DNA from 4 places in the Paenibacillus sp. JZ16 genome. Region 1 is predicted to be linked to each of the others. Evidence: a T-box and tRNA genes for the amino acid it is inferred to sense, from the RefSeq annotation. Region 1 holds a T-box; the other regions hold tRNA genes.
The links. A T-box is a leader RNA that pairs with one kind of tRNA and senses whether it is charged. The one in region 1 lies ahead of leuS (leucine--tRNA ligase), so its partner is inferred to be a tRNA-Leu.
Positions count from the first base shown of each region.

Region 1 (7,722 bases):
GTACATGGTCTATTACAGTGAACGGCTGCATGTGGAGAGTGCCGTCCATGCCGGGAAGCTGATCCAGGACGGGGCGATCGGGCGAGTGGTGCAAGTGATGGGAACAGGGCCGCACCGTTTAAACGCATCCTCCCGTCCGGACTGGTTTTTCCGTCATCAACAGTACGGGGGGATTCTGTGTGACATCGGCTCCCACCAGATTGAACAATTTTTGTTTTTTGCGGGCTGCCGTGATGCCAAGGTGCTCAGCAGCAAGATAGGGAATTATGCGAATCCGGATTACCCGGAGCTGGAGGATTTCGGAGATGCAACGCTTGTAGGAGACAACGGGGCCACTAATTATTTCCGAGTCGACTGGCTGACACCCGGGGGCCTTGGCACCTGGGGCGACGGAAGAACCTTTATTCTGGGGACGGAAGGATACATCGAGCTTCGCAAATACATCGATATCGCCAGGCATCCGCAGGGTGATCATCTGTACCTGGTTAATGGCGAGGGAGAATTTCATATGGAGCTTCAAGGCAAGGTGGGCTATCCATTCTTCGGGGAGCTTATCCTGGATTGTCTGGAACGCACGGAGCATGCCATGTCCCAGGAGCATGCCTTCAAAGCCGGAGAATTGTGCGTCATCGCCCAAAATGAGGCCGTGCGCATTCCATAAAATCATTTATAATAGAGAAAACCCCGTTACGTTGTGGGTTATATAACTCCAAAATCGCTAAAGGGGCGATTCTCTAGATGACCTCATCTGTCGATATGATGCCAGGTTTTGACCGCATGCAGCTGCAAGCGCCGTTTGATCTGACCTATTACAATGAACAGCCGCTGTCGGGAGGGCAGTTTCACTCGCATGCTTTTTATGAAATTTATTATTTCCATGAAGGACGCTGCACTTATTTGATCGGCGATTCCGTTTTCACCCTGAAACCGGGGGATCTGCTCCTAATGAACGGGCTTACGCTCCATTGTCCGAATGTTGAGCCCGATTCCAGATACGTCAGAAGCATTCTGCATTTCGATCCGGCCTGGATCTGCAAAGGGCTTTCGGAGACGGCCAAATCGATATTGCTGGATCCCTTCGAATCGCTGCGAAATCATCGCATGACACTGACAGGGACCAATCGGGACGAATTCGAAGGCATGTTGGCCGATATACATCGCCTCTCGGCATCCACGGCCGGTTTTCGCCAGGAACGGATGACCTTGCGTATTCAGGAGATGATGTACGTCATCGCGGACTGGTGCCAGGACGCTGTGCAGGATCAGGACTCCATCTCCGAGAAAGAGCGGCATGTCCAGCATGTCGTATCGTTCGTCGAGGAACATTATATGCAGGATCTGACGCTGGAGCAAATTGCCCGCGATATGCATATTACGAAACACTATTTATCCTCCTTATTTAAGGAGGTTACCGGAACGACGGTGTTTAAATATTTGTATCACCGGCGGATTAACCAAGCTAAAATTTTGCTCAGGCTCCATCCGCATCTCAGCATCACGGAGATCAGCCAGGCGGCAGGTTTCAAGCATTTGGCTCATTTCAGCCGGATGTTCAAAGCCATGGTCGGGACGACGCCGGAATATTATCGCAGAAGCGGGGAAGAGCTTTCGTTGACTTGATCGGACTTTTTGGGTATAATAGCCACATTAAAACGGTAATATGAACGCGATGATGAGGATCAATCGTTCCACTTTCGATCATGCAGAGAGCCGGTGTCTGGTGAAAACCGGTTGACGATAGGAATGAACTCGCCTCGGAGCAATGGTGTTAACCCGGCCGCTGTATTTCGGCAGATTCGGCCGCTGAAGCATCGTCGTCTCATCCGCGATAAGGATGCAAAGGGAGTGAAAGGCAAAGCATGCCTTTGGCTAACTAGGGTGGTACCACGGGAATCAAACCTCTCGTCCCTAGCGATCAGCGCTATGGATGATGAGGTTTTTTTGTTTTTTTGGGCAACGGCACAGGCCTTGCCTCTTGACTGTGAAGGAGGAGCAATGGAGTATGACGGACAATCAACCAACCGGCCACGGCTATCAGCCGCAGGCCATCGAACCGAAGTGGCAGCAATACTGGGATGAGAACAAAACCTTTAAAACGGAAGATTCATCATCCAAACCGAAATTTTATGCACTGGATATGTTTCCGTATCCATCAGGAGCAGGCCTGCACGTAGGGCATCCGGAGGGGTACACGGCGACTGACATCGTGTCCCGTTACAAGCGGATGCGCGGATACAACGTGCTTCATCCGATGGGATGGGACGCCTTCGGTCTGCCAGCGGAGCAGTATGCCATGGACACAGGCAAACATCCTCGCGAGTTTACCGTGCAGAATATCGATACGTTCCGCCGCCAGATCAAATCTCTGGGCTTCTCGTATGACTGGGACCGCGAGATCAGCACAACCGATCCGGAATATTATAAATGGACCCAGTGGATCTTTATCCAGCTTTATAAGCGCGGCCTTGCCTATGTGGCTGAAGTGCCGGTGAACTGGTGCGAAGCGCTCGGTACCGTGCTTGCGAACGAAGAGGTCATCGACGGCAAGAGCGAACGCGGGGGCCATCCGGTCGTACGTAAACCGATGCGCCAATGGATTCTGCGCATTACCGAATACGCGGATCGTCTCCTTGAAGATCTGGATGAACTGGACTGGAGCGAAAGCCTGAAGGATATGCAGCGCAACTGGATCGGCAAATCCACAGGCGCTGAGGTTCGTTTTGACATCGAAGGTTACGATGGTCATCTGGAGGTGTTCACGACCCGTCCGGATACGCTGTTCGGGGCAACCTACTGCGTTCTGGCGCCGGAGCATGACCTCGTAGATAAGATTACGTCAGCCGATCAGCGTGAAGCCGTCAAGGCTTATCAAGATCAAGCAGCACGTAAAAGCGACCTGGAGCGGACGGATCTGGCCAAGGATAAAACCGGTGTATTCACGGGTGCATACGCCATTAATCCGGTAAACGGCGCTAAAGTGCCGATCTGGATCGCGGATTATGTGCTTGCCGGCTATGGAACGGGTGCCATTATGGCGGTTCCGGGTCATGACAGCCGTGACTGGGAGTTTGCGAAGCAATTCGGTCTTCCGATTATTGAAGTCGTTCAGGGTGGAAATGTCGAGGAGGAAGCATACAGCGGCAGTGGCGCGCATGTGAATTCCGGCTTCCTGAACGGGTTGGACAATGAAGAGGCTATCCAGGCGATGAATGAATGGCTGGAGCAAGAGGGCAAGGGCAAGAAGAAGGTAACTTACCGTCTGCGCGACTGGCTGTTCAGCCGTCAACGCTACTGGGGTGAGCCGATTCCGATTCTGCATCTGGAAGACGGAACGATGAAGACCGTGCCTGAGGATCAGCTTCCATTGCTGCTGCCGGATGTGGATCAGATTAAACCATCCGGTACCGGCGAATCACCGCTGGCTAACGTTACGGAGTGGGTGGAAACGGTAGATCCCGAAACCGGCATGAAAGCCCGCCGCGAGACGAATACGATGCCGCAATGGGCAGGCAGCTGCTGGTATTACCTGCGTTATATCGATCCACGCAATAATGATGAATTGTGCTCCAAGGAGAAGCAGAAGGAATGGCTGCCGGTTGACCTGTACATCGGTGGTGTGGAGCATGCGGTGCTTCATTTGCTGTATGCTCGCTTCTGGCACAAAGTATTGTATGACCTGGGCGTTGTCGATACGAAGGAGCCTTTCCAGAAGCTGGTCAATCAGGGTATGATCCTGGGCAACAATAATGAAAAAATGAGTAAATCCCGCGGCAATGTCATCAATCCGGATGATATTGTTAACGAATACGGAGCCGACACGCTGCGTGTGTACGAGATGTTCATGGGGCCGCTGGAAGCAACCAAGCCATGGAACACCAACGGCGTTGAAGGAACGTTTCGTTTCCTCTCCCGCGTATGGCGCCTGTTTATCGGGGACGACGGTCAATTGAACCCTAAAATCGTGGAAGGCGAGGGTACGGATGATTTCAGACGTACACTGCACAAAACGATTAAGAAAGTGACCGAAGACTTTGAACATATGCGCTTTAACACAGCGATCAGCCAGCTGATGGTATTCATCAACGAGGGATACAAGACGGAAGAGCTTCCGCGCAAAGCGATGGAGAACTTCGTGCAGCTGCTTTCCCCGCTGGCCCCTCACCTGGCTGAAGAGCTGTGGAGCCGTTTAGGCTACACGGAGAGCGTAACCTACGTGCCATGGCCGGAGTATGACGAGGCTTGGACTGTAGAGGCCGAAGTGGAGATTGTCGTTCAAGTTAACGGCAAAATCGTAGAACGTGCCAAAATCTCGAAAGACATGGACCAAGAAGCCATGCAACAACATAGCCTCTCCCTTCCGAATGTCAAGCAGGCGCTGGAAGGAAAGAGTATTCGCAAAGTCATTGCCGTACCGGGCAAACTGGTCAATATCGTGGCCGGTTAATCGTAAAACCGAAGGCAGCATCCAGTTTTGCCAAATCCTCCTCATACTTGTCGTGTGTGGTTTGGATCAATTGGTAGAACAATCCGTTCAGGTTAGAATCCAGCAGTGCCAAAGCCTGAGCCGTGATGCCTCCGGGAACCGCAACCCGCTCTTGCAGCTGTTCGGGGGAGAAGCCCTCCTCCGTTAACAGCTTGCCGGTGCCAAGCAGCATTTCTCCGGCTAATGCATTAAGGGTTCTGCGGTCGATTCCGGTCATTTCAACGGCAGCGTCGATCCATTTTTCCATGAATAAACTTAAAAAAGCAGGTCCGCAGCTGGAGAAATCGGAAGTGATTCGCGTGTGCGATTCCAGTATCTCGAGCGGCCTGCTGATATAAGACAGGAGGCTTTCTATAAGCTGCCTGTCTTCTTCTTTTATTCGGGAACCGTACATGCATAACGATGCTCCGCCTCCGGTTAGGTTGGTGATGCTCGGTATGATTTTCGCCACCTTGCAGGGCAGCGATGATTCCAGATGGATCAGTTGGACCGGACTCGTGATGGATATGGCGATTTGCCGGACTTCAAGCCGATCTTTGATTTCGCTGATGACAGATTTGAATTCAAGCGGCTTTATACATAGGAATAGCAGGTCGCTCTGAGAAGCCGTCTCCGTGTTACAGCTGCATACCGTCAGACCGGGATGACGTTTTGCCAGCTGCATCGGCTTTTCAGGACTTCGGTTGCTGACCCGAATCTGCTCAGGCAGGAGTGCGCCCGATTGAATGAAGGCATCGATCAACAGACTACCCATGCTGCCCGTACCGATAAAACCGACCTTCATGTGTATGTTCCCTCCTTTCGCGCTTTACGGCAGAAATGTACCGTCCTTACGTTTAATGTATGCGGGGAAGATGCCGATTCATGACGGTTTTTCATGCGATTTCGGTGGGGAAACCGAAGAATATTCCTGAGTTTGTACAAAATGAACTTTAATGTTAAGGAGAGGTCAATCGATGAAAAGGATATCTTTAGGTTGGAGTCTTGCCGCAACGATTGCGGGCTGCGGGTTCATCTTGTTTGCCGGCGGTGTTGATCAGGGGATCGAGGGCTGGCAGCCGCTGAACGATCAGCTGGAGCAGGTGCTTGCGGCCGAAGAGAATGCGGGTGTGAAGACGTCCGGGGCTGATTCCCGGCAGAAGGATGTGGAACCGTCTGGAGCCGGAACGGATTCGAAGACTGCTGCAAAGAGCACGCAGGCGGGGCAGATCGAGCCTGCCAGTAATGTGAAGGACTCCATGCCAGACCAAGACCAAGGAGCGGCAGGGAGCGGTATAGCAGACCATACGGCATCGTCTTCGGCTTCTGGTCAACCTTCTTCGCCCCTTGTACCGCCTCAGGTTGAAGGTGTCACTCAGCATTTACAGCAACAAACTCCTGTTAACGGTGCAGCGCAGTCACCAGCAGCTACGGATCCATCCAGATTGATTAATGTCAACACGGCGGATGCTGCAACGCTTATGGAGCTGCCTGGCATTGGCGAAGCGAAGGCCAAGGCCATTATCGATTATCGGAATCAGTTCGGTCCATTTAAAAGTCAGGCCGACTTGATGAACGTAAAGGGCATCGGGCCCAAAATGCTGGAGAAGATGAAGCCTTACGTTGGACTTTAGCTATGTGCTACAATAAAGGCGATATTGATAAGGAACAGGTGACAGATGATGAGTGCAGATCAACGTAAAGATTGGGATACTTATTTCATGGATATTGCCTTTATGGTTTCAACCCGCTCCCAATGCCCGCGACGTCATGTCGGGGCGGTGCTGGTGCAGGGGAAGAAGCTGCTCGGGACGGCTTATAACGGCGCGCCGATGGGGGTGCCTGATTGCTCGGAAGCGGGCTGTATGATCGCCGAGGATTATGAACTGGTCGTGCAGGACGGCAAGGAGAGCATGGTGAAGAAACAGCGCTGCATCCGGACGATTCATGCCGAGCAGAATCTGCTGTTATTCACGGACCGGATCGATCGGGAAGGCAGCACGGTGTACGTGACGGATGAGCCCTGCTGGACCTGTGCGAATATGCTTGCCAACAGCGGCATTGTCGAGGTTGTGTTCCACCGTCCTTATCCGAAGGATTCGGGCAAGGTGTCCCGCATGATGGAACAGAAGGGGATTTTGTTCCGGCAGCTTGAAGCGTATGAGCCGCCGCGCGAAACCTTGATGACGGTAGCGGAATGATTCATGTATAAGGTTACGGAACAAAATGAATAGAAAGTCACAGAGGAAGGACCTTTGACTGCGATATGCAGGCAAGGGTCCTTTTTTATTTAATGATGAAGGGATTTGTTGGAATCATGAAGCGAAGGCCATTACTTGTGTTTACCGTGATGTGGGTAATCGGCAGCGGTGCTGCATGCCTGTACGACGGATGGAGGCTGGCCATGATTGCAGCCGAGCTGATTCTCATCCTGTTTGCTGTATGTCATTGGGCTGGGGCAGGGCGGCTTTTTACGCTCTGCATGCTGTTCTCCTTGTGCATGTCGGGTACTTACTGGGAATGGCATGACGCGGCCAATGTAAGTGATTTTGAGCCGGTCCTCTCAGGGGAGACATCGACGGACGCTGTTCCTGTTACTGCCTTTGGTGTAATCACAACCCCAATAGAAGTGGATGGCGACCGCGCGGATTTCAATGTTGCCCTACATCAAGCTGATCTCAAGCTAACAAAGCCTCCAGAGTCCCAAAAACAAGCGAATCCGGATAACGGCACCTTGCTGAAGACGGATGATATCGTCAGGGTTCAAGTGAAACTAATGGACAAAAAGGAGCTGGAGATAGTTCAGCGATGGCAGCGCGGGGACCGCATAGAGCTGACCGGGGAGCTGCAAAAACCTGGAGAAGCTCGCAATTTTGACGGATTTAATTATGCTCAATATTTGCGAACCCAGAAGATTCATTGGATGATCAAAGTGAAGGGCTCTGACCTAGCGAAGGTCACCTCGCCTGACAGCTGGAATGTAAGTCATATTCTAAGATGGACGGATGCCGTTCGGCATAAGCTCGGGGGCAAGCTGGATCAATTGTATGGCGGAATCCATGCAGGGTATATGAAGGGACTTGTGATTGGCAATCAGGATGATTTGGATCCCGATACGTTTATGGAGTTCTCGCGTTTGGGATTGACTCACATTCTTGCGATATCAGGCATGCATGTGGCAGTGGTTGTGGGATGCCTCTTATTCGTATGCACAACCCTTCGAATGACGAGGGAGACCTCGCTGACTGTGGTTATGTGGC
Region 1 covers NZ_CP017659.1:6,478,993-6,486,714, forward strand. Annotated here, with positions in the region: gene BJP58_RS28925 (Gfo/Idh/MocA family protein) at 1-661, shown strand, start outside; gene BJP58_RS28930 (AraC family transcriptional regulator) at 739-1,620, shown strand; T-box leader at 1,661-1,913, shown strand; gene leuS (leucine--tRNA ligase) at 2,003-4,444, shown strand; gene comER (late competence protein ComER) at 4,425-5,267, opposite strand; gene BJP58_RS28945 (ComEA family DNA-binding protein) at 5,440-6,096, shown strand; gene BJP58_RS28950 (deoxycytidylate deaminase) at 6,145-6,663, shown strand; gene BJP58_RS28955 (ComEC/Rec2 family competence protein) at 6,780-7,722, shown strand, end outside.

Region 2 (7,722 bases), 3.4 Mb from region 1:
CATCAAGGCGTACATAGACAGACAGTACCGTACACTCGCAGCGCCCGAACATACAGCCATCATTGGTGGTTCCTTTGGCGGTTTGATCTCGATGTTCGCGGGGTATTGGCGTCCCGAGACCTTCGGACGGATCGGGATGCTGTCGGCTTCGTTATGGTATGACGGGGTTATGGGTTACATCAGGGAGCAGGGGGAATTGCCTGCCGGGCTGAGGGTATATATGTCCGTTGGACAGTTGGAAGGCGCATATAAGAACAATGCGCAGAAACATATGTATCCGAATAACGTCGAGGCGCATCGATTCTGGATCGAACAAGGGGTGAGCCCCGAGCGGCTCCAACTGGCGGTAGATCCTGATGGGACCCATGATCCCATTTTTATGGCCAGAAGATTTCCGGATGCGCTGCGGTGGTTGTTCGTCAAGGAAGAATATGACCAAGAATCTGAGATGGTGCGAGCTAACTGCAATAACCACGAAAAGGATCCTCTGTTTTGCATACCGGGAACGGTGACATGGTCCATGCAATCCGACGTCACAGGCCGCGAATACCGTATTTTCATTGCCGAACCGATGGGACCACCACCTGAAGGCGGTTATCCTGTATTATATTCGCTGGATGCCAATGCGACCTTCGGAACGCTTGCGGAGGCAATCCGACTGCAATCCCGGACCCCCCGCGGCATTCCCTCGGCGCTTATTGTCGGGATCGGCTTTGATAGTGACAGTCCGATCGTGAGCAGCGAGCGTTTTTACAACTTTACTGAATATGCTGAAGACCATGAATTGCCGGTCCGCCCTAACGGATTGGATTGGCCGGAAACAGGCGGCGTCGAAGCATTCCTTACGTTCATCGAGTTTCAGCTGAAGCCGGCCGTGGAGCGGCAATACGCGGTGAATCGTTCGAAGCAGGCGCTGTTCGGGCACTCGCTCGGTGGTTTTTTCACCTTGTATACATTATTCACCAGACCGGAGACCTTTTCGCGGTATATTGCGGCTTGTCCCTCGGTGTGGTGGAAGAACTACGCGCTGTACAAACGGTGGGAAGAGGGGAAGCTCCGTTTACAACAGAGCGGACAGCGTAAAGAGCTGCGTCTGTATGTTGGAGCTGAGGAGAAGCCGTCCATGGTTCAAGACGCCAGGGAACTCTATGCATTCCTCAAAGGGCATGATGAGGTGGTGGAGACTACGTTCCATGAAATTGAGGGAGAAGGCCACGTCTCGGTGCTGCCTGCTCTGATAAGCCCTCTGCTTCGTTTTGTGAACGCGTAATAATAATGCCTTAATAATGCCTTAAGCATGAATAAGCATGAATAAGCATGAATAAGCAGAATAAGCAGCCTCATATCCAGGGATAAAGCCGGATCATGAAGCTGCTTATTCCGCGTTGCTGTATACATAGGCAAAGAGTTAATCAAGTATTTCCGGATCATCAAGGATGGAAGAGTACTTTGGGTATAATCTGCGAATGCAATCCGGACAGATATCGTGGGTAAATTCAATGGGGAGGCGGCTCTCCAAATAGCTCTCCACAGGCTCCCACTCTTCCGCGTGGTGAACGTATTTGCATACGGCGCAGATGGGAATATGCCCGGGAAGGGGAAAGCTGTGAGCCAGCGCTTGTTCCAGCAGCAGCTCCTTGCGTTTGAACTTCGTAATATCCGTAAATGATATCATAGCTCCGTGAATACGGCTGTCCTTGTTGATAAGCAGCGGCAGTACCTCACATAAAACCCAATTCTCTTGGCCGTTCCATTGTACGGCATATTCAAAGGAATAATCAGATTGCTTCCCCAACATAACATCTCTTACGGAGGGCAAATCCAACTCACGGAAAAAGTGACCAAATGAAGCCAGACTCAGGGACTTGGAAGCGAGATTAAAAAAAGATGCCCCCTGCCATCCAAACTCAGGGGAAACACCATATCTTCCGGCCATGGTAATGAGTGGATCGTTAATTTTGTCTATGATGCCATCCGGCGTAATGATCATCAATCCTTTGTTCAAGGAATGAACCGCATTATTCCAGGATGTGATCATGGTATCGTAGGGCAAATGACTCGCTCCTCATACTGAATAGACTCATGAGTAAAAGATACAACGATCCATGAGTACTATGGTATAATTTAGGCAATATATATTTGATTATACACGTAAATAAGTGGTTTTGCAAGAGAAAAATACGTACATAAGTAATTTTCTTTCAAAGAGAACTAGGAAGGCGGTTGTTTGATGCAGTCTATTTACCAACGAATCGAACATCTCATAGAAAGCCGAGGTATGACCAAGAAGGCGTTTTGTGAAACCCTCGGGATCAGCACAGGAAATTTTGGTGATTGGAAGAGGGGGAAAACAACGCCGAGTACAAATAAATTGATTGAGATTGCTGCATTCTTTTCCGTAAGCTTGGATTGGTTGATTATTGGCAAGGGCAACCCTACCCGCGTCAATGAAGCGCGTGGGGAGTACGAAGTGGACCCGGAATCATCCGATCTTCCCATCATGTCCGGATTGGCAGAGAATGAGAAGGAGTTTATCCGGGAATACATCGAGTTTTCGGCATACCGGAAGGAAAAACGAAACGATAAGACCTAGCTGCTCATGCGTCTAACCGACCCCCCCATAATTTGGATCTTTACTTTTGTGTGACGGAACAGTATAATAGGGAATGTTCGCTACAGAACATCCCTTATAACATGCGGTAGTGGTGGAATGGCAGACACGCTATCTTGAGGGGGTAGTGGGTGTATACCCGTGGAGGTTCGAGTCCTCTCTACCGCATACTTTATGAAGAAGCTGTTTATCAAGAGGAATTCTTCCTTTGATAAACGGCTTTTTTGTTTGCTTAGCAAGCTGGGACATGCGGTTTCTTATGCGAGTTTGCCCAATTATCGTTTCAATTTGTGCTGCAAGTTTAAAGAGTACATGTAGAGACCATAATAGGGCATGAAGGAGATGAACGAGCATGAAACCATTATACACAGCAGATGTAAAAGTCATTGGAGGGCGTGAAGGCTCTGTTGAATCTACCGATGGGGTTCTTAATCACAAGTTAAACATGCCGAAGGAGCTTGGAGGACCGGGCGGTGACGGAACCAATCCGGAGCAGCTGTTTGCGGCCGGCTATGGCGCCTGTTACGAAAGCGCCCTGGCTCATATCGCCCGTAAAGAGGGCGTCGAGCTCAAGGACGTCGTGATCCATTCTCAGGTCATGATCGGAAAGGACGATGGCGCTGACGGTTTTAAGCTTGCGGTGAAGCTGAAGATCGAAATGCCGGGAATCGAACGAAGCCAGGCGGAGGACCTCGCGAAGAAGGCGCATGCGTTCTGCCCTTATTCCAAGGCTACCCGAGGCAACATTGACGTGGAGTTAAGCGTAAGCTAACCATAAAGGAATTCGGATGGTCCTCTGAAATGGAGGGCCATCCTTTTTTGTCGGCTTACGATGCGGAATATGAAACTTTTTACATGATACTCCGTATTTCAGTTAAAGCTATGAATTGGAAAGGGGCGCTTAAGATGAGTATTGAACAAATGATAGAGGAACGGTTTGTATGCAGCAAATGCGGAGGGAATCACTGCCAGACGAAAGAGGTCTCGATGTCAGGGGCCGGGCTGAGCAAGATGTTTGATATTCAGCACAATCATTTCCTATTTGTTTCCTGTACGAACTGCGGATATGTGGAAGTGTTCAACCCGGATATATTAGAAGGTAAAAAGAGGGGGCAGCTTGGCTCGATCCTGGATGTGTTCTTCGGTTGACATCACCCCTAAAATTCTTTAATATGACTAAGTACCAGAAAGTACAAACCAGTCATAGGGAATTTAAATAAAATAAACGGGTGATGAACATGCCATACAGACCGCAGATTGCAAATGTGACCACAGCTGGAAGCAATGAAAAAGAAGGGCTTTACGAATTCATTATCCACACGGCTGACGGAACGGATATTCGCGTATTCTATAACCGCTTCCCGGAATGGAAACTGACTGCGCTTAGCCGACTTGGGAAAGTACCTTGCCCGGTTTGTCGTAAGGATTTCATATGCAAATGCATGGAGAAATTCTCGAACGAATTCGACCAGCAGATGAAAGACGGCGAGTGGCTGAACAAAGCTGCTGAGTAATAAACCAATAAGCGTACTTGATCAAGCGTAGGAGAGGGCTCCTGCGTTTTTTCTTGTTTTAGGCCTGAAGGGAGCCAGGAAATATATGAAGGATCGTGCAACCGATAATCATGAGGACTATGCGATTGTGCTGATTGATGGTGTGTGCCATTTGTGCCAGGGTCTGACGCAGTTCATTATCAAGAGAGATCCTGCTGGTGCCTTTCGCTTCGCTTCGCTGCAATCCGAGATTGGGCAGGAGCTGTTGAGGCAGGGAGGGCTTCGTGGAGATACTACGGAAACGATGGTGCTGATTGAACAGGGGAGGTATTACACAAGGTCGACGGGAGCTCTGCGGATTGCACGGCGTCTTCGCTTTCCTTGGCCGCTGTCGTATATTTTGATCCTGATTCCCCCTTTTTTACGGAATCTGGTGTACCGCTGGGTGGCAAAGAACCGCTATCGGTGGTTCGGACAATCGACGGAATGCATGGTTCCGACGCCGGAGATTCGGCGCCGGTTTTTGTCCTAATCCAGCTTGCTTTAATGATGATGATCTGCCGTACCCTCTTGAAATGTCGGGGTCCCCGCTTGCAGGTAGGCAAGCTCGGCCTCGGACAGTTTGCCGACGGCGAACGGTTTCTGGGGGATGATGATGGAACCGTTGTTGCCGCTGTGCAGCTTGATGAAATATAGCCCCTCTTTATCGAAGGTTCTGGTTACCGTATACACGCCATCACCGACCTCTACCGCATCCGTCATGGGATCCCGCAGGGAGCCGTCATGGCTCCACAGTTCGTAGTGGACAAAATCCGCACCAGGTACTCTTTGGCCATCCTGGGTGAGAATGATCTCAATGGTCTCCGGTTGATGAACGGATAACGTCTCCGGTATGTTTACCTCGGCGATCAGCGGGATTTCTTTTTCATACCGGTTGACTGCTTCGGGACTGGCCGAACAAGCGCTCAGCAGCAGGAACGATAGCAATGCGCATAATATAAAACGGCTTTTCATGATCATGAAACCGCCACCCCTTATTGTAGTTAGAGTAAAGACCGAATCAGGCATTCAGAAATGTCTTGATCGCCGGTACCCTCCGAACGATGACATAATCGATGATCCACACGATGATGAGCGACAAGCCCACAAGCGGGAACAGGATCCCCAAAGCGATGAGCAGCAGAAGGAATACCCTCATGTTCTTGGCTTTAACCTCGGGTGCTTTTGGTGCCCCCAGTCCATGCTCCGGTTTTCGCTTCCACCACAAGTACAGACCGCTCACCGCAATGAAAATGATGCCTATGCATATAAGCAAACTGAAGATTTGGTTAACGATACCGAACTGTGTTCCTTTATGCAGTGTAATGCCCAGGGCAACGGCTTTGCCAACGACTCCATAATGATCATAGCGATAATCCGCCAACACCGCGCCGCTGTACTGGTCGATATGCATGGTAGCCTCGTCTTGGGCTTTCGGCGGATAGGCCGACAACGTGTACACCCCGTCCGCTTGCTGCGGAATGCTGATGGTGTAGCTTGGATGGATCCCCTCGCTTCGGGCTACGTACATGACATCTTCGATTGGAAGCGGCGTAAAGTCGGAGATGGTGGAGTTAGGTACCTCCAGATTTTCGGCCGCCCAAGGGACCTCTGCGACTTCCTTCGTCTGAACCACATGGGAGGATGGCGCACTGCCTGACCAGATGGAAGGCGGATAGCCGGCACCGGTATTGGTTGCCACCGTTTGAAAATTGCTGCCCCACAGGCCTGACCAGGGCAAGCCGGTCATGATGAGAAACAGCATGCCTGCCGCGATCCAGAAGGCGGGAACGGCGTGCAGGTCCCTGCGGAGAATCTGCTTGCCCTTGCCCAGACGCGGATACAGGATGCCCGCGAGGCTTCCTTTGTTTTTGCTTTTGTTTTTATTTTTTGGAAACCACAAATACACGCCGGTAAGGATGAGCACGATCGCCCAGCAGGCGGCAAGCTCCACGATCCGGTCCCCCACGGTCCCGACCATCAGCTCGCCGTGGAACTCCTCGATTTTGTCCATGATGCGGTCTTTGTCTTTCAGCTCGCCAATCTTTTCTCCCGTATAAGGGTCCATGAAGACGGTCATGGATTCGCCTTCTGAGGTCAAACTGATCTCCGTAGAGCGGGAATCCGACTCGCCGGGGCGGTATTTCGTGATCGTAGCGTCAGGGTAGAGCGCTTTAACTTGTCCGACCAGCTTGCTGGGCGTTACCCGTTCAACCTGAGGGGTTACCGTGTAGTAGTCCCGATATAGCGCTTGTTCAATCTGAGGCTTAAATAAGTAAACGGAGCCGGTGATCGCCAGGATGATCAGAAAGGGCGCAAAAATGATGCCGGCATAGAAATGCCATCTCCACACGGTTTTGTACCATGCGGCAGGGTTTGGATTAGATGATTGACTTTCATTTGGTTTGGCTGCTGGAGGTTTCTTGTTCCCCATGGCTGGTGGCTCCTTTTCAATTAAGGCTAAAATTTATATAAGATGAACTTGAGGGTTCATTTCATATAACAGATGGTTTACTTCGGGGCCCGGAAACCGGCCTGGACGGCTTCTGCCTCGCTGCAGAACCACTGCTCCTGCTTCGTGCGCTCATAGTATGGGGATTCGGGAGTATGGTAGATTTTCTCGCCCTTCGAGTTGATGTTGCCCTTGATGTCGCAGCCTTGCTTGGACTCTTGGCTGTTCTCTTTCGGAGCTTGGATTGCCGCTGTGTTATTACGGCTGCCGTTGTTCTTGTTGTTTGTGTTGTCCTGCTCCTCCGGATGGAAGCCGTCTTCCTGGGCATAGTTCTCTACGCTCCATATCCCGAGCGCCTGGTCCCGGCTGATCCGCTGCAAATCATCAAATTTGTCCACATAGCGGGTGTTGGGCGGATAGATATAGGCCACGCGGGCGAGTCCTTCTTCAAGCAGCGATTCCTGGACCATTTTTCCGTCGGCATATACATACGCAAGCAGCCTGGAGTATTTATCGCGGTTCGGACCGATATCAAATTCCAATTCAAGAAGGTCGGCTTGTTCCACCAGTTCCTTCGTAAAAGCCTTGGCCTCGGGCCCGAATGGCTGTACGCCCAGCTTCGGATGACTCGTCTCGGGGGTATCGATCAGGAGCATCCGGACATTCTCCTTCTTCCCTTCGAACATCACGCTGATGGTGTCACCGTCAACGGCTTTGACCAGTTCAACGGCTACCCGCGGAAGATTCAGATCATCGGTTGGATAGGTCGTTTGTTTGGAATTCGTTGTACTGGTGTTGTTTGTCTTGGCTTCGGATTTAACGCTTGTTGCGGTTCCTTCGTTTGATGTCGCCGGGGACATCAGCGGCTGGCTGCAGCCTGATAATAGCAGCAAGGCGGTTAGCATAGCGGTTAACATTCGTTTGTTCACTTGTTGTCACGCTCCTGGCTTGGAAGTTTGGTTCAGATGGTTTAGGAGTTTATGTAATGTTGGTTCTATATAAGTAGTTCTTATATAGAGAACATTCGTTCTAAGCCTATATAGTAGGACATATATCCTTGTTTTGACAATAGTGATTAAGGGCTATCTGTATATCAAAATAATATCTTGCCGTTCTGCTGCAACTGT
Region 2 covers NZ_CP017659.1:3,113,484-3,121,205, reverse strand. Annotated here, with positions in the region: gene BJP58_RS14110 (alpha/beta hydrolase) at 1-1,270, shown strand, start outside; gene BJP58_RS14105 (PAS domain-containing protein) at 1,409-2,053, opposite strand; gene BJP58_RS14100 (helix-turn-helix domain-containing protein) at 2,231-2,593, shown strand; tRNA gene BJP58_RS14095 (tRNA-Leu) at 2,697-2,779, shown strand; gene BJP58_RS14090 (organic hydroperoxide resistance protein) at 2,964-3,383, shown strand; gene BJP58_RS14085 (zinc ribbon domain-containing protein) at 3,518-3,760, shown strand; gene BJP58_RS14080 (hypothetical protein) at 3,850-4,125, shown strand; gene BJP58_RS14075 (thiol-disulfide oxidoreductase DCC family protein) at 4,211-4,636, shown strand; gene BJP58_RS14070 (FixH family protein) at 4,648-5,124, opposite strand; gene BJP58_RS14065 (PepSY-associated TM helix domain-containing protein) at 5,165-6,577, opposite strand; gene BJP58_RS14060 (thermonuclease family protein) at 6,655-7,524, opposite strand.
Region 2: it encodes a tRNA-Leu, which carries the amino acid that the T-box ahead of leuS (leucine--tRNA ligase) is inferred to sense. The anticodon was not compared.

Region 3 (7,722 bases), 3.2 Mb from region 1:
AATCCCGTAGATATTGGCCACGAAGGTGCTAAAAATTTCTAGGAAGATCAGAATGAGATAGATGATCTGGACGAGCCAGCCCAGCTGGTTGGCGATGCTGCCCATCGGGATCTCGTATTGACTAATGCCGGGCATATGCGCAGACATCGCAAAATGCGCCGCCATCAGCATAAATCCTACGCCCGTACCTCCAATGATGCCTCCCCAGGTTACGGCACGCGCGCTTTTGGTCTGGCTGCCGAGCGGGACCAGCACCGGCATTGCCATTACCAGGTTAAAGGAGGTGTAGAGAAGGGGCGCCAGCCAAACCGAAGGCAGGGTATGGTCCGTAGTCAAGGTTAAGAATCGGGTGGCACCCGGTGTTTGAATCGTCTGAGAAATAATCGCAAGCGATAAGGTCAGCATCATGGGCACAACAAGACTGTTCATTGTCATGATGGACTGGATGCCTTTTCTGAGAATGAAATAGGTTCCGATCATCGTGACAAACAATCCGGTTTGATAGCTCAAATTCAGATGCTCCACAAAAACAGAGCCCGCGCCGGCAAGCATGATGCTGTTCACCCCGAGCAGAATGACAAACATAAAGAGGCTGATCCAGACGCCGGCTTTCTCTCCAAACAGGAATTTGTTTAAGTCCTCAAAGGATTTGGCCCCGATCCGCCTGGATATCGTCATGATTTTTGTGCCGAGCCAAATGAATATTCCTGTCGCAAGCAGAATGGTAAGTGTGGCCCAGTGTCCATATTGGGTAAAAAATTGAAGGATTTCACGTCCGGTTGCAAAGCCAGCGCCAACGATGGTTCCGATATATGTAAACGCGATCTGTAAAACACGAACAGAATTACGCAAGCCCCGCATCCCCCTTGAAAGTTAATACGTTCTGCTTAGTACAAGGTATGCTTGGCTCAGCTGGGACATGACTCCTACCTGTCCAGGTCCTTACCGGAGGCATGTACATGATGATGGCCAGGCAAGGAGATCAATGTTAGGAATTCTGACGGGAACCGTACAGTTAAATGACGGAGTCACCGTTTGTACTTGCCGTACAGGGAGGAATATGTTACTTTTACGACAAAGGAATCGTGGGAGGTCTTTTGGATGGATTGGTTGAAAGAGCGGATCATCAAAGAAGGTGTCGTGTTGTCGGATCAAGTGCTGAAGCTGGATGCCCTGCTGACGCATCAAGTAGACCCGGCATTAATTATGGATATGGGCCGGGAATTTGCGGCTAGATTTAAAGAGAGCGGCGTGACCAAGGTCGTTACGCTGGAATCCTCCGGCATTTCTGTTGCATTTGCCGCGGCGCTTGAATTGGGAGTTCCGATGGTATTCGCCCGGCGCAAAAAAACGCTGCTCGCCGATCCAGACGCCTTGTGTGAGCGGGTTCCGTCTTTCACCAAGGGCATTGTCACGGACATTATGGTATCGCGCCAGTTTATCGGCGAAGAGGATAAACTGCTCTTCATTGATGACATTATCGCGAACGGTGACGCTGCAAGAGGCCTGATCAAGATTATTGAACGGGCAGGGGCAGAATTAATCGGGCTTGGCGTTGTGATTGAAAAGAGCTTCCAGGCTGGAGCGAGAACGCTGCGCGAACAGAATGTTCATGTGGAATCGCTGGTCACCATATCGTCGCTTGAGGACGGCAAGATTACGTTCAGCTAGGTTTAGGAATATACCAACCGCTTCATGGCATGTCAGGAGTAGAGCCGAAAGGCAGGACTTCCGTCATGAACGTTTGTACCCTAGCCTTTGCCGTGCGTAATAGTGTAAATTCGTAGTCAATTTTAAGTGGATTTCAGCCTAAAATCACAACAAAATCTTTTCGCCTCCATGATTTTCGCTTATAATAAAGAGGTAGGCAAGAGAGAGGAGGCAGCACCATGGGGAAACAACCTGTAACCGAGCCGTTTTTGATTGAGAAGCTGAATGAAGCAAAGGTACATTTTGAACGTGCTTTGGATTGTAAACATACGGAGTTTGATGATCTATATCCCTATATGATTGAACATCCTCAGTTTTTCTGGTACAAACGCTATGTTGCCTGGTCAGAACTGCTGACGATTGCCGGATTGTGTGAGGAGGTTTCCTTCGAATGGAAGGAACAGTTTACGCCTCAGCAGGTAGAATATATCGAGAAGCGTGTCATGTCTTCAACCGTTCTGGATTTTTGGTACGAGAAGAATGACAGTATCGAGCCGGCACAGCGTTAATGGGTATATAGAACATCTCTTAGTCGGGATGTTTGTCGATATCGCAACGCATTCAAAAGACCTAAATGATCTCATTTAGGTCTTTTTTTGCACAAAGTTTATGAAGGGGGTATGGTGATGATTAGCGATGAAAGACTCGATGAGCTTCGGCTCTCCGGCGAATTGGTCCGGGTTGTCCGGGACGGCTTGGAGACCAATGATATTATAGGCTTTGTTGTAGCCTGGGACCCGGAGCAGGTCATTATACGCCGCAGAAACCGGCGGGTCGTTAAACTGGATCGCCGTTACAGCTACCAGCTTAAAAAGGAACCAAGAGTAAGCCCGATCGAAGAGTAGGCATAGATCTCGAACTCGTCGGACAACTTAACCTCGCATCAAATTTTTGTGGAAGAGGTGCTTTAGGTTATGGAAATGTCCAATGACAAGGTCTCGGCTTACAAGAATGAAATTCTGAATTTGAAGCAGAGCATGCCGGAAATGGCAGAAGCGTATCATCAGTTCACCGGCGTTTGCTTTCAGGATGGCGAACTGGATGAGCGAACAAAGCAGCTGATCGCGCTCGGAATCGGACTGTTTGCCAATAATGAGCTGTGTACCTTCTATCATATGGAAGAAGCCCGTGCGAAGGGAGCCTCGGATGCTCAGATTATGGAGGCTGTAGCCGTGGCGTCTGCCGCCAGTGCGGGACATGCCCTCTCGCAGGGATTGACCCGCGTGCAGCATAATCTTCATTGATTCACGTGTCAGCGATAACCGTCTCAACCGGAACATTCATGTTCAGTGGGGAGACGGTTATTCTCTGTTTAAGGGCAGCGATTTAGCGGGCGTAAACAGCGGCAGGAGGATGGGCTTGCTCAGAGGACTCGGTCTCGGGCGAAACCAGCCCAAGGTAGGCTCGCATGCGGTCCATCATCTCCTCACGGAAGGATGGCCATAGAATGTTCATCGAACCAATGTAACCCCGACAAGCATATCGTGCCTGGATTCCTTCCTGGTTTTGTCCAATATCATACACCTTGATCGCCCGCTTGGTGAATTCCTGTTTCACCTCACGAAGAAGCACAGCAGCACGCTTGGCGCCATTCCCCACAACCTCTACATACAATTGAGGGCTCTTGAAGACACCGCTCTCTTGAATGATTCGGCAATCCCTTTCAAACACCTTATGAATGAACATCAGCAGCAGGTAACTCTTGATCAATGCACGTTCTTCCGTCGTAACAGCCGGTATGGCCATCAACATCACCGCCTTTATATAGAAAATGGTTATTGAATGAGAACCTATGTTCTTATTTTAACCGAAAAACAGGTTTTTAATCAAGTTCAAAAAAAGTGTTGACTCAATTCGTGCAGCGTGATATTATATATCTTGTCGCCGCTGATAAGGACTTGTCTCCTAATAGCGATGAACATGATATGCGGTCGTGGCGGAATTGGCAGACGCGCACGGTTCAGGTCCGTGTGGGCTAACCCCCGTGGAGGTTCGAGTCCTCTCGACCGCATCCTTATAAAAAAGCTCGTAAACTTGCTTTTTAGCAGTTTACGAGCTTTTTTTGTGTTGAGATTTTAGATGGCGGGATGAAAGACTTTAACCAAAATAATGCGATGCCGTTGACAGCCAACCCGACAAGTTCAAAATTACCGCGGAGCTGCGGAGAAAGCAGCTGTGAGTAAGAAAGCCGACGATCCAACGGTGGCGGCAAGTTTCTGTGCCTGGGCTGTGCTGTGCTAATACAATCACTCTTACATATTTACATACCTTTTCTCAAACAATACGGTTAGGTGTGATTAGCATGAACATGAATGGAAGGGGAGTAACCATGCGGAAGGCATTCAAAAAATTGGTTATCTTGCTATGTACGATATGGATGATCGTGTACGGAGCACAGATCGGATATGGCGCAGGGGTGGCCTCTACCCCTACTGCTGATCCTCCCAATCAGGAAACGGAAGAAATGCACGAAAAATCCGGACGCGGCAGGCCTGATCAGGAAGCGAAAGTTAATAAGCTGGCCGTCATCATTGATGATTTTGGCAATGATCAGAAAGGGACTCAGGAAATGCTGAGTCTTCCTGTTAAGATCACGGTGGCAGTAATGCCTTTCTTGCCGACAAGCGTGAAGGATGCCGAAGCTGCGCATCGGCAAGGGCATGACGTCATCATCCATATGCCCATGGAGCCGAAGCAAGGACGATCTTCCTGGCTCGGACCGGGTGCCATTCTAAGTTCACTAACCGATGAGGAGATTCGTGAACGGATGGAGGAGGCAATCGATTCGGTTCCTTATGCCGTCGGGATTAATAATCATATGGGCTCCAAGGTTACCGGGGATGAGCGGGTCATGTCCATTGTGCTTGATGTATGCAGGGAGAGAGGGTTGTTCTTCATCGACAGCAAGACAAACTACCATAGCGTGATTGGCAAACTGGCAGCGGAGAAGGGGATGCCGTCCATCGCCAACGATATATTCCTGGATGATGTTCATACCGTTCAGCACGTGAGCAAACAGCTCCTGACCGCGGTACAGCATGCGGAAGAGAGAACATCCTGCATTGCAATTGGCCATGTCGGCAAATATGGAACCCGAACGGCAGAAGCGCTGAAAGGAACCATTCCGAAACTGCAAGCCAAGGTGGAGTTTGTGGGTATCAGCGATCTGGTTAGGGAACGATCAAGCTGGCGGCCGAATCCGCTGCCTGCGAATTAGGTTGGTTAGCAGAACCTAATCCGCTGTCAGCGTATTAGTGTCAGCAGCAGAACCGGAGTCGGTTTCGGCATGCCGTGAAGCAACCGGCGTTAAAAAGATTATCCGACAAAGGTCCGCCCCTATCTTGAAGAGCCAAAAAAAATAATAGCCTTCCAGACAAGGATCCGGTGATTCCAATCCCTGTATGGAAGGCTGTACATATGTGGAGGCTGCATTTATTCATCGGCTGCGGAGATCGATGCTAGGCGTCTTAATAGATATGGCTGAGAACCCTATATAAGCAAAAAAAAAGCCCCAAATTACAGGGCCGTTAAATAACTGATAATCCCGTCGGCAATGGCTTCAGCGATCTGCATTTGACCGTTGCGGCCGGTTAATAATTTCCGGTCCTCCATATTGCTGAGAAAGCCGGTTTCGACGATGACGGCGGGTACTTGGGTTTGATTCAGCAGATAGTATGGTTTACCTACCATGATGTGATTGCTGCTGCGGTAAACCAGATTCAGCTGCTCCTGGATGGTGTCCGCAAGCAGGGTGCTGCGTCCCTCGGATTGATGCAGCACGATGCCTCCGCGCTTGGACGAGTTCTTCCCCCAATTCACATGAATGCTGACCACCAGCTTGGTCGGGATCTCGCTGCTGAGCTGCTTGCGCTGCGACAGATCGCGGCGATGCCTCGAGGAGCTTCGATGCCAGCGATTGTCATCGCTAAGCGCGTAATCGGCATCGCGGTTCAGGACGGCATGATAGCCTTCCTTGCGAAGCAGCATGAACAGTCTCCGTGAAATGGCCAGGTTAATATCTTTTTCGAGAATTTCACCATACGACGTTCCTCCGTCGATTCCGCCATGACCCACATCGATCAGAATGACATCATGGGCAAAAGGGTGCAGCTGCCTTAGTTCGGACTGGTCGATTTCCTGACCTGAAGAGTGGGTGGATTCGGGCGTTTCGGTCAGAAGCCGGGTTGTCGATATTGGACTTTTATGAACGGCATGCGCTGGACGCGTCATGGCTTGCTCCTTCACTGGATATGCTTCCATAACAGAACCCGGGAGTGCCAGTGTCAAGAGAAGCATCCATACAACGGCTGTCTTAATCATGATGGTTTCCTTCTTTCACGTAAAAATTTCGGCTTTTTTAGAATGTGCATATGGCGGAAAAATCATGCTGTTCAAGTGCGAGCGTCTAGAAATGATTGAAATGGAGCAAACTGATACTGGGATGTGGATAAACCAAAAGGAGTTGATTCGTATGGCTAGCGGCGACGAATTGATCAAGTACATTACCGAGCGCGTGGTTCATTTTATAGATACGCCTAAGGACGTTCGGCGTCAGGCGAAGGTGAAGGAATCCTGGACCACAAGGTGGTTCGGCATGATTCCGTTCTCCATGTCGCTATGGAAAGAGGATGTAACCACCAAGCGCAAAAAAAAGGGACGAAGTAACAGCTGATGCATGTTCAATCATGAAATCGCTTTTTGCAGATTGTGTGAACTGCCTCCTGTGCGCACGATGTCAGGGTCGAAGTGAACATGGCTACTTGACGGCTATAGTCCCTTGTGCGTGCTGAGTGCACACTTATAAACCGTTTTGAAATAAAGGACGCTGCCCGTTAAAGGGCAGCGTCCTTTTGTCAGTCATGGTATTGGCTGGAAAAACCCGTATTATTCCGGCAGGGCATAAAATTGCCCTTGTCCGACTAAACGGGATGCCGGAAGGAAACGGAGGGTGTCTGTGTTCCGCAAGGGAACCGAAACATAAAGCGCAGCCGGGTTCTCCTGATTCTCCGAGGACCATCGATGCCAGCCCGTTAAGTTAAAGGGCGCGCCGTAGGCGGCATTGCCTTTTGCGGACTTAAATATCAGGGTGGAGTGCTCCTTAAGTAAATTCCGCAGATCGGCGCTGCTTCGGGCTGTGAGATTTCCAGTGGTCAGCCACAGCAGGTTATCGTAAGGATCCACGAAGTCGTCGGTTGCGATGGAGGGCGTTCCGGCAAACCAATGATTGGATTTGGAAGAAGTCACGAGTCCTTTGGCTGTTGCAGGCAGCGATACGGATACCAGCTTCGTTGTTGAATGCGTCTGCTGGGGCTCATCCGGTAGGGCTTCACTATTTAGTGCATTAAAATAAACCGGCTTCTTGCCGGGCAGCTGGACCTGCCAGACGGGGGACACGTCATACAGCTTGCGAACGGTGCTGCCTTGAGGCAATGACCCTCCAGCCTTCACAAGGCCTTCCGCAGCGAGCCGCTCTTTCAGCGGCGCTTGGCTGTAGGGAAGGGTCGAGCCGATCCCGTATTCACTCAGGATATATCCGCCGTCTTCGCCTGCACTGATAATCATGTATCCTTGCGGCAGTCCTTCATCGGATATCGTGACTAACCAGCCGTGCGTGCCCGGACCGAGCGGTGTGAACTCGAGCGTTGCTTCGTCCCATGTCGTAAATGGCGCATGGGCCGATAATTGAGCGACAGTCTCCTCGGCAAAGTCCATCAAATTCCCAGGAATTTGAGCTACAGCTTTGTTCTGACTACCCCCTGAAACGCCTGATGTGTGATGATCCGCAGTAAACGGAGTGCCAGTCAGACTAAGGCTGTTCGCATAATTGGAAACATCGGCCTGGCTTGCTTCAGCCAAGCTTGCCTGCGGCTGGACCGTGCTGAACCAGAGGATAGTCGTTACAATGATGGAAACAGACAACATTCGATATCGGCTGTTCTGCTTGTTATCGGCTGATTGGGGCTTAAAGTTCTTGCAATCCTTGACATCATGGTTATGAAGTTCCATGTTCCA
Region 3 covers NZ_CP017659.1:2,274,516-2,282,237, reverse strand. Annotated here, with positions in the region: gene BJP58_RS10400 (YkvI family membrane protein) at 1-852, opposite strand, end outside; gene BJP58_RS10395 (xanthine phosphoribosyltransferase) at 1,102-1,671, shown strand; gene BJP58_RS10390 (hypothetical protein) at 1,890-2,219, shown strand; gene BJP58_RS10385 (hypothetical protein) at 2,337-2,555, shown strand; gene BJP58_RS10380 (carboxymuconolactone decarboxylase family protein) at 2,625-2,954, shown strand; gene BJP58_RS10375 (YhjD family protein) at 3,037-3,456, opposite strand; tRNA gene BJP58_RS10370 (tRNA-Leu) at 3,638-3,721, shown strand; gene BJP58_RS10365 (divergent polysaccharide deacetylase family protein) at 4,040-4,927, shown strand; gene BJP58_RS10360 (N-acetylmuramoyl-L-alanine amidase) at 5,227-6,030, opposite strand; gene BJP58_RS10355 (YqzE family protein) at 6,182-6,382, shown strand; gene BJP58_RS10350 (hypothetical protein) at 6,595-7,722, opposite strand, start outside.
Region 3: it encodes a tRNA-Leu, which carries the amino acid that the T-box ahead of leuS (leucine--tRNA ligase) is inferred to sense. The anticodon was not compared.

Region 4 (7,722 bases), 3.3 Mb from region 1:
GCTTGAAGCTGGGCGGTGAGCCAGAGGAGAACTGTGCCATTGTATATTTGAACGGACTCAGCGATCCTGAGATGGTCAACAATTTCGTAATGGATTCTCTCCTGCGTTTAACCCCTGATTTATATAAGGGTGAAGGGCCCGATGCCTACCTGGACAACATCATGAAGGATGGGCTGTCGATGGGCGAATCCAAAATAATGACCGAATGGAACGACATGATGTTGGCCATTCTGTCAGGGGATACGGCCATCCTGCTGGAAGGTGCCGAGAAAGCCATCGTAGCGGGTACGCAGGGCGGAGAATGGAGATCTGTTACCGAGCCGACCTCCCAGCTTGTAGTTCGCGGACCCAAGGATAGCTTCGTGGAGTCCATCGCTACCAACATATCCCTTATCCGGCGGAGGCTGAAATCCCCCGATCTCTGGCTGGAGACCATGAAAATCGGATCCGTAACCCATACCCACGTGGCTCTTATGTATGTGAAGGGAAAAGCAGATCCCGGGATTGTAAAGGAGATTAAAGAACGGCTGAATGATATCGAGATTGAAGGGATACTGGAATCGGCTTATATCGAAGAATTTATTCAGGATAAAACGGTAACCCCTTTTCCCACGATCTATAATACGGAGCGTCCTGACGATGCCGCCAGTAAATTGCTGGAAGGCAGGATCATCGTCCTGGTTGATGGTACCCCCTTCGTCCTGGTCCTTCCAACGGTATTTGTTCACTTTTTCCAATCCCCCGAAGATTATGCACAGCGATTTGATATTGCAATTGTGATGCGGATTGTCCGCTATCTCAGTTTTATTATTCTGATCCTGGGCCCATCGGTTTATATAGCCCTCACCACCTTTCATTACGAAATGGTGCCGACCTTATTGCTGATCAGTTTGGTTGCTCAACGGGAAGGGGTGCCGTTTCCCGCCTTTGTCGAAGCGATGCTGATGGAAATCGTATTTGAAATTCTGCGTGAGGCCGGGGTGAGGATGCCCAGAGCCATCGGACAGACCGTCTCGGTTGTAGGTGCTTTGATCCTGGGGCAGGCAGTCGTTGAAGCTGGTCTGATTACGCCAGCGATGGTCATTGTCGTGGCTTTAACCGGTATTGCAAGTTTTGCCATACCGGCCTATAACCTATCCATCGCCGGACGCTTGATTCGGTTCGCTTTTATGGTACTGGCCGGCTTGTTCGGATTTTACGGGTTGACGCTGGGATTAATCATCCTTGTTGCCCATATGAATAGTCTCCGTTCGTTCGGAGTTCCCTATTTATCGCCGATCAGTCCTTTTCGATTGCGGAATCAAAAAGACGCTGTCATCCGAATGCCTTTCAAATCGCTCCAAGCGGAAGCCTTGTCCGCATCTCATTCGGGCAGTAATCGAGGTACATCGGGGGAAGCCGCATCACAGGAAGCCGGGAATCTATCATCCGGTTTATACAATCGGAGTGCCGGAAGGGATAACAGTGATACGGGGGACCAGAAAACGGCTGTTCCGGCCGTTGAGTCCAATCGTAATTAACGTTAGGGGTGTAGCCGGAAAATGTTCAGACTCAGATGGTTGGTTAGCATTCTCCTGTGCTGCTGCCTGAGCACGATAACGGGCTGCTGGGATGCGACTGAATTGAATAAGCGGGCCATTGTCGCCGGTATCGGCATTGACTGGAAGGAAGAAGAGCAGCAATATATGATTTCCTTCCAGACCATCATCGCGGATGAAATATCCGGCAAAACAGGCAGGGGAGCGACACCTACATCCATATACAAGTCATCCGGAAAAACGATCGTTGAAGCGATGCGTAATACGTCCCGCAAATTGCCGCGTATCCTGTCGCTAGCCCACACGGGTTTGATCGTCATATCCGACGAAGTGGCCAGGAACGGAATTATCGATCTATTCGATTATTTGGATCGTGATTCCGATATTCGATTGACAACCGAAATTTTGGTTGCCGCGGAAGGACAAAAGGCAGAAGACGTGGTTGCCGTACTGACGCCTATCGGAAAGATTACGGCTTTTGCGCTTGTACAGAAGATTGAGTTAACCTCAAGACAGTTAAGCGAGAACTTCCGTGTTGAGGTAGACGATGTCATTCGGGATCTGCTCGTTCCCGGCGGCGGGCCTGTCATTAACGGCGTCATGATCGAAGGAGATGAGCAGCAAGCCGTAAAGAAATCCAATCTCGAAAGTTCGAAGAGTGCAGGCCTGGGTGTTATTTCCAATCTGGCTATTTTTAAAGGAGACAAACTTAAAGATTGGATGACCAGGGAAGAGAGCAAGGGAACCGTGTGGATCAAGGATAAAATGCATACAACGCCATTAAATATAAGTCTTGAACATGGACAAGGCGAAATTGCATTGGATGTCATGCGATCGAAGACCCGGCTGGAAGTGAAATTTAAAGGACCGCTTCAACCCGTTATCCACATATTCGTCGAGCCTAATTTCTCGATCCGGGAAGTGATAAGCGACATCGATCTGCGGAATCCGAATTCGATGAGAACGCTTGAAGCAGCTGCTAACAAAGAGGTGAGCCGTATTCTGAAATCAGCCGTGAAGAAGTGTCAGAAAGCGAATAGTGATATCCTCGGATTCGGTCAAACGGTAGAACGCGCCAGACCAGAAGCCTGGCACAAAATGAAGGGTCGATGGGATGTGATCTTTCCGCAGTTGGAAGTGGAATATCATGTGAAATCCGTTGTGCGTAACTCTCAGATGAGAGATCGCTCCTTTAAATACAACATGAACAACCAGTAAAGGGGAGCTTAAAGGTGAAGGTGAAAATCAGTCCGCTGCAGTTCTTCTCGCTGCTGGTTTTATTTCAGTTCGGAACGACGCTTGTCGTGAACATGGGACTGCAGGCCGGTAAGGATTCCTGGATTGGGCTGCTGATTGGCATGGTGATCGGAACGATGATGTATTCGCTGAATGTTTATTTGTACACCATGTTTCCTGATCATCTGCCGACGGTTTATTATCGAATATTGCTTGGGAAATATTTAGGGGGATTGGTGGGAGTATCATACTGCGTGTTTTACCTGTATACAGGCTCCAGAGATATCGTAGATGGAGGGCTGTTGGTAATGGCATCGGCAGCCCTTAAGGAGACCCCGCTCCTCGTTGTCAATTTGATCATGGTGATGACCGTCGCTTTTGTGCTGCACCAAGGAATGGAGGTGCTTGGACGCACCGCTTTGATTTTCTTGGCGATTGTTCTGCTGATCAGCGTATTCAGCGCCCTGGTTATCGTATTTTCCGCAATCGTGGAAGTCCATCGCTTGCTTCCTGTTCTGGGTAACGGCGTACAACCCATCATTCAATCCGTAGTGAAAAAAAATATGCACTTCCCATTTGGGGAGCTGATTGTTGCTACAGTTCTCCTTCCACATCTGAGCCGGCGGAAGAGCGGGATCAAGGCGGGGTATTGGGCTATTTTATTCAGCGGAACGATGCTGGCGCTAACCTCTGCCGTTACCATTTCCGTCCTTGGCGAGAACATTGTGGAGCGTTCGGTTTTTCCTTTGCTGACGATGGTCGGAAAAGCCAATATTTCGGAGTTCATTGAGCGGACGGAAATTTTGATCGTGATGGTTCTGATTATTGGTGTGTTTTTTAAAATAAGTCTGTATTATTATGCCGCATTGATCTCTGCATCCGAGCTGTTCAACATTCCCTATCAAAAATTGATCTATCCTTTCGCTTTAATCATGCTTGGAAACTCGATGATTCTCGCACGTTCGTATAGTGAGCATCTCATGAAAGGAAGCCAGCATCTATATATGGTTCTCCCTATATTTTCAATCGCTGTACCCTTGGTGCTTGTCGTGATCGGTTTGATTCGCAGAGCAAGCTCCAAGGGAAAGACCAAGTCCGACTCTAGCTCCGGATCATGAACCATGTCCCGCGTTTCCAGGACTTTGGCTTGAATCACGGGGCTTTTTATTTTTGAATGCTCGGTAACAATCAGGAAGGATCAGGAGGCATAGCAGCACCGTAACCGTCAGCTTCTCTACGATGGAGAATAAAGTAAACTGCCAATTGATCATAAAGTTGTACCATGGGAACCCGAACAGACAATCTGTAAGCACGGTATAAGACAGGCAGAGAGTACCTAATAGCAGGGTGATCGCATATTTTTTGATATACATCGTTACTACCTCGCATTTCCTATGGTTTATGACTTGCCAATCCATGACAGCGTTGTATTAGTATGAAGGGTTTATTGAATAAACATACAAAGGAGAGTTGTATCCAATTGAACCAAGCGATGAAAAGGGGCGTATATGAACCGACAGGAACAGAAGAATATGCCGTTTATGGATGGGCCTAAGGGTTATAGATCTTTTATAATGGAAATGGATAGTGAACTTTAGCTTGGGGAGGGAGAGCTTGTGATGAAGAAACGTCAAGGCGTGAGAAGGCTGCTGGCCGGTATCATGACGGCAGTGATAGGGATAACCGGTTACATGTCATATGGAGGAGATGTTTGGGCTGCGGACACATCCTCAGGCAGACCTATCGAAGTTCGAGTGAATGGAGGTCGGCTTCTGCTGGAATCACCTCCCTTTATTCATAACGGCAGGGTGATGGTGCCTTTCCGCGGCATTTCAAGAGCGATGGGAGCCGAAGTTCGCTGGGATCAAGCCAAGCAGACGGCCATTGTGAGTAATGGTAAACATACGACAAGCTACACCGTGGGGCAGAATCACGCCGTTAAGGACAGCAAAGCTGTAACTCTGGATGCCCCGCCTCTGCTCAAGGAGGGACGTGTTTATATCCCGCTCCGCTTCTCGGCAGAGGGTCTTGGAGGCAAGGTTGTCTGGAATAACCAGGTTAAAGAAGCGTTGATCTATCCGCTGCTCACACCGAAGGAGGCAGAAGCTGCCCTGTCCAAGAAGAGTAATCAGGCGATAACACTTTTGAAAAACAAGGATTTTGAGAAGCTTTCCGAGCTGGCTCATCCAAACGGGATTACCTTCTCCCCTTATGCGCATGTTGATCGGCAGAAGGATGTCACACTTAGCAAGCAGCAGCTGGGGAATGGATTTAACCACGACACCTTATACCGCTGGGGCGAGTATGATGGCAGCGGAGAACCGATCTCCATGAATTTTGAGAGCTATTATCATAAATTCGTCTATACCCTTGATTTTGCCGCTGCGCCATGGATCGGTTACAACCAATCCAAGAGCGAAGGAAATACGCTGAATAATGCAAGCAGCCAGTATAAGGCAGCTGTCATCGTCGAGTATTATTACGAAGGAGTTCATCCTGATTATGCGGGGATGGATTGGGAAAGCCTCCGGCTTGTATTTGAACAATATGGGGAGGATTGGGTGTTATCTGGCGTGATACATGATCAATGGACGATCTGAGAATAGACCTGTTCTGTCGAAACCATATGAAGTCTGATGGTTTCGACAATTTTTTTAAAAAAATGCTTGCTTTTTAACTTTGTGCATTATATACTCTTAATTACGGTGATCAACTCGATCACGACTTACATAACATGCGGTCGTGGCGGAATTGGCAGACGCGCACGGTTCAGGTCCGTGTGGGCTAACCCCCGTGGAGGTTCGAGTCCTCTCGACCGCATCTATGAAGCAAAGCTGTTTTTCAAGTGAAATTTAACTTGAAGAACAGCTTTTTTCGTTCCTCTTCATGTGGAAATCGCGTTATACTAAACTGGAGGAACCGTTCAGCTTTAGGGTGAATGGAGTGGATTTATAATATTTGGCCTGTTAGCAGAAGACACTGGCGGGTTATTTTGAATACAAGGGGTGTGATCCTGTGAGAAAACCTCGAAAAGGGCTGGGCTTTATTTTGTTGATGCTCGTAGCTGTGAGTTTGTCTGTTGGATGTCAACCATCGGATGAGGGGTATGTGGCTGAGCGCTCGGTGGAAGCTTCGAAGGAGGATACTCAGAAGACAGAGCTCTCTTCCGGATCAGAAGATCATTTAGGTGGAGGGAGCGACGCCGCAGGAAGCGGTGCGGTCGCAGAACAGAATGATACGGACGTAACTCCAGATAATCAGGCCGCTGAACCCGATGTGGATTTAGCAGATGTGACGGCGGTCCGGCACATTAATCATAACTCGGGCTGGATTGGTGGAGAAGGCTGGATTGCTTTTAGTGATAACGGTGGCACGGAATGGGAGGTTCAGGCTCAGCCAAAAGGCACCGTACGCCAAATCTTTGCACTGAATGGCAAGCAGGCCTGGACTGTGATGGAGAATAACGATCTGTACCGCACAACGGATGGCGGTGAGACGTGGATTCGGATTGGAAGCACGCCGAATGCCGGATTTCTTCATTTCATCTCACCTGAAACAGGATTCAGCGGGCAAGCCAAAACCGAGGACGGGGGCCAAACCTGGAGCAACCTGGATATACCGGATACGACCGCCAGCAGTCCTGCCACGGGAGCTATCACCGATGAAGCTGCCAGAGCTCCCAAGAACGAAGAGGCTGTTTCAGGATCGTTGTATGTTGTTAACACGAAACCCCATAACTGATTCATAACAAAGAAGACCGGAGCTCTCCGGTCTTCTTTTTGTGGTTATGCCTCCAATCTCAGCAAGAAAGAGGCAGAACGATAAACATCATATCGTTCATTAAGGCAGCTCTTTGAATATCATTCGTGAGCCCAGCCATAGACCAGCGGCAACTCCGAATAAGCCGAAGAGGGCCACCAGGACGATCAGATTAAAGGAGTGCCAACCAAGCAGGAATCCAATACCGCTTCCCATGGTCGTTCCGGTGAGCAATCCCAGTGCAGCGCCAATCTGCTTATGACGTAACCTCATACTCACTCACCTCAATTGTTGGATGATGCGAACGGAATGTTACTTGTATTCCCTGATCGTCTGGAAATATGCCATAACAGAAAACAAGCCCGGCTTAGCCGGATCGACCCGGCAAGCTGAGCATTGGTTGGAATCATAAGTATGGTTACGTTATAACAGCAGTTTTAATTATGAATTTTGCTTTAGTGCGCAATCTGCAAATAGAACAGATTTAGGGATCCGGAAGAACTGTTCCGCTTTTTCCTGGAACGCTGCGGATGGTACGGTGCCCTGGTGCAGCCATTTGCGGAATGTGCCAGGATGTACGCCGATCCAGCGGCTAACATCGCTTACCGACAAGTCATGAACCATGCACAGGCCTGTCAGAATCCGATTGCTAACGGGTGAGCGTGTCAGGGTGCGTTTCATGAAGCGGGAAGGTGCCGGCTGGCAGATTAAAGGTGACTTGTCCAGCAGTTCCTCCCTGAAGAGAATGTGACGGGGATAACCCAAATAGTCGCAGGCCCTCTCCAGGTTGTTTTTTCCGGGAACGCGTCCCTCATATACCCAGGCGCTGACACTACGAGAGGATACTCCCAGTTCCTCGGCCAATTGCGATAATTTGATATCGTTGGCCATAAGTACGGCTAGTAGGACGCGGTTGCGAATTTGGCAGCGGGTCGGCCGGCGAAAGCGCTTGACTCGCACACCTTTCCCCAAATATTTACGATTGATCAGGGACCACGCCTCAATGGAGTGTTTTTCTTGCTGCAGTTGTGTAGGCATAATTCCTCCGATTTTTTTTAACACAATACTACAATATTCGACACTCACTTTTCAATAGCCAATCATAAAACAATTGTTTCCATTTCGTTGTTACCTGATTTATAAGTCGGACGTATTGGTCCGATAGACCTACTCATTTGATTGATTATTA
Region 4 covers NZ_CP017659.1:2,370,160-2,377,881, reverse strand. Annotated here, with positions in the region: gene BJP58_RS10855 (spore germination protein) at 1-1,520, shown strand, start outside; gene BJP58_RS10850 (Ger(x)C family spore germination protein) at 1,542-2,756, shown strand; gene BJP58_RS10845 (GerAB/ArcD/ProY family transporter) at 2,771-3,892, shown strand; gene BJP58_RS10840 (YczF family membrane protein) at 3,887-4,147, opposite strand; gene BJP58_RS10835 (copper amine oxidase N-terminal domain-containing protein) at 4,394-5,374, shown strand; tRNA gene BJP58_RS10830 (tRNA-Leu) at 5,511-5,594, shown strand; gene BJP58_RS10825 (WD40/YVTN/BNR-like repeat-containing protein) at 5,790-6,515, shown strand; gene BJP58_RS10820 (hypothetical protein) at 6,615-6,806, opposite strand; gene BJP58_RS10815 (helix-turn-helix domain-containing protein) at 6,975-7,571, opposite strand.
Region 4: it encodes a tRNA-Leu, which carries the amino acid that the T-box ahead of leuS (leucine--tRNA ligase) is inferred to sense. The anticodon was not compared.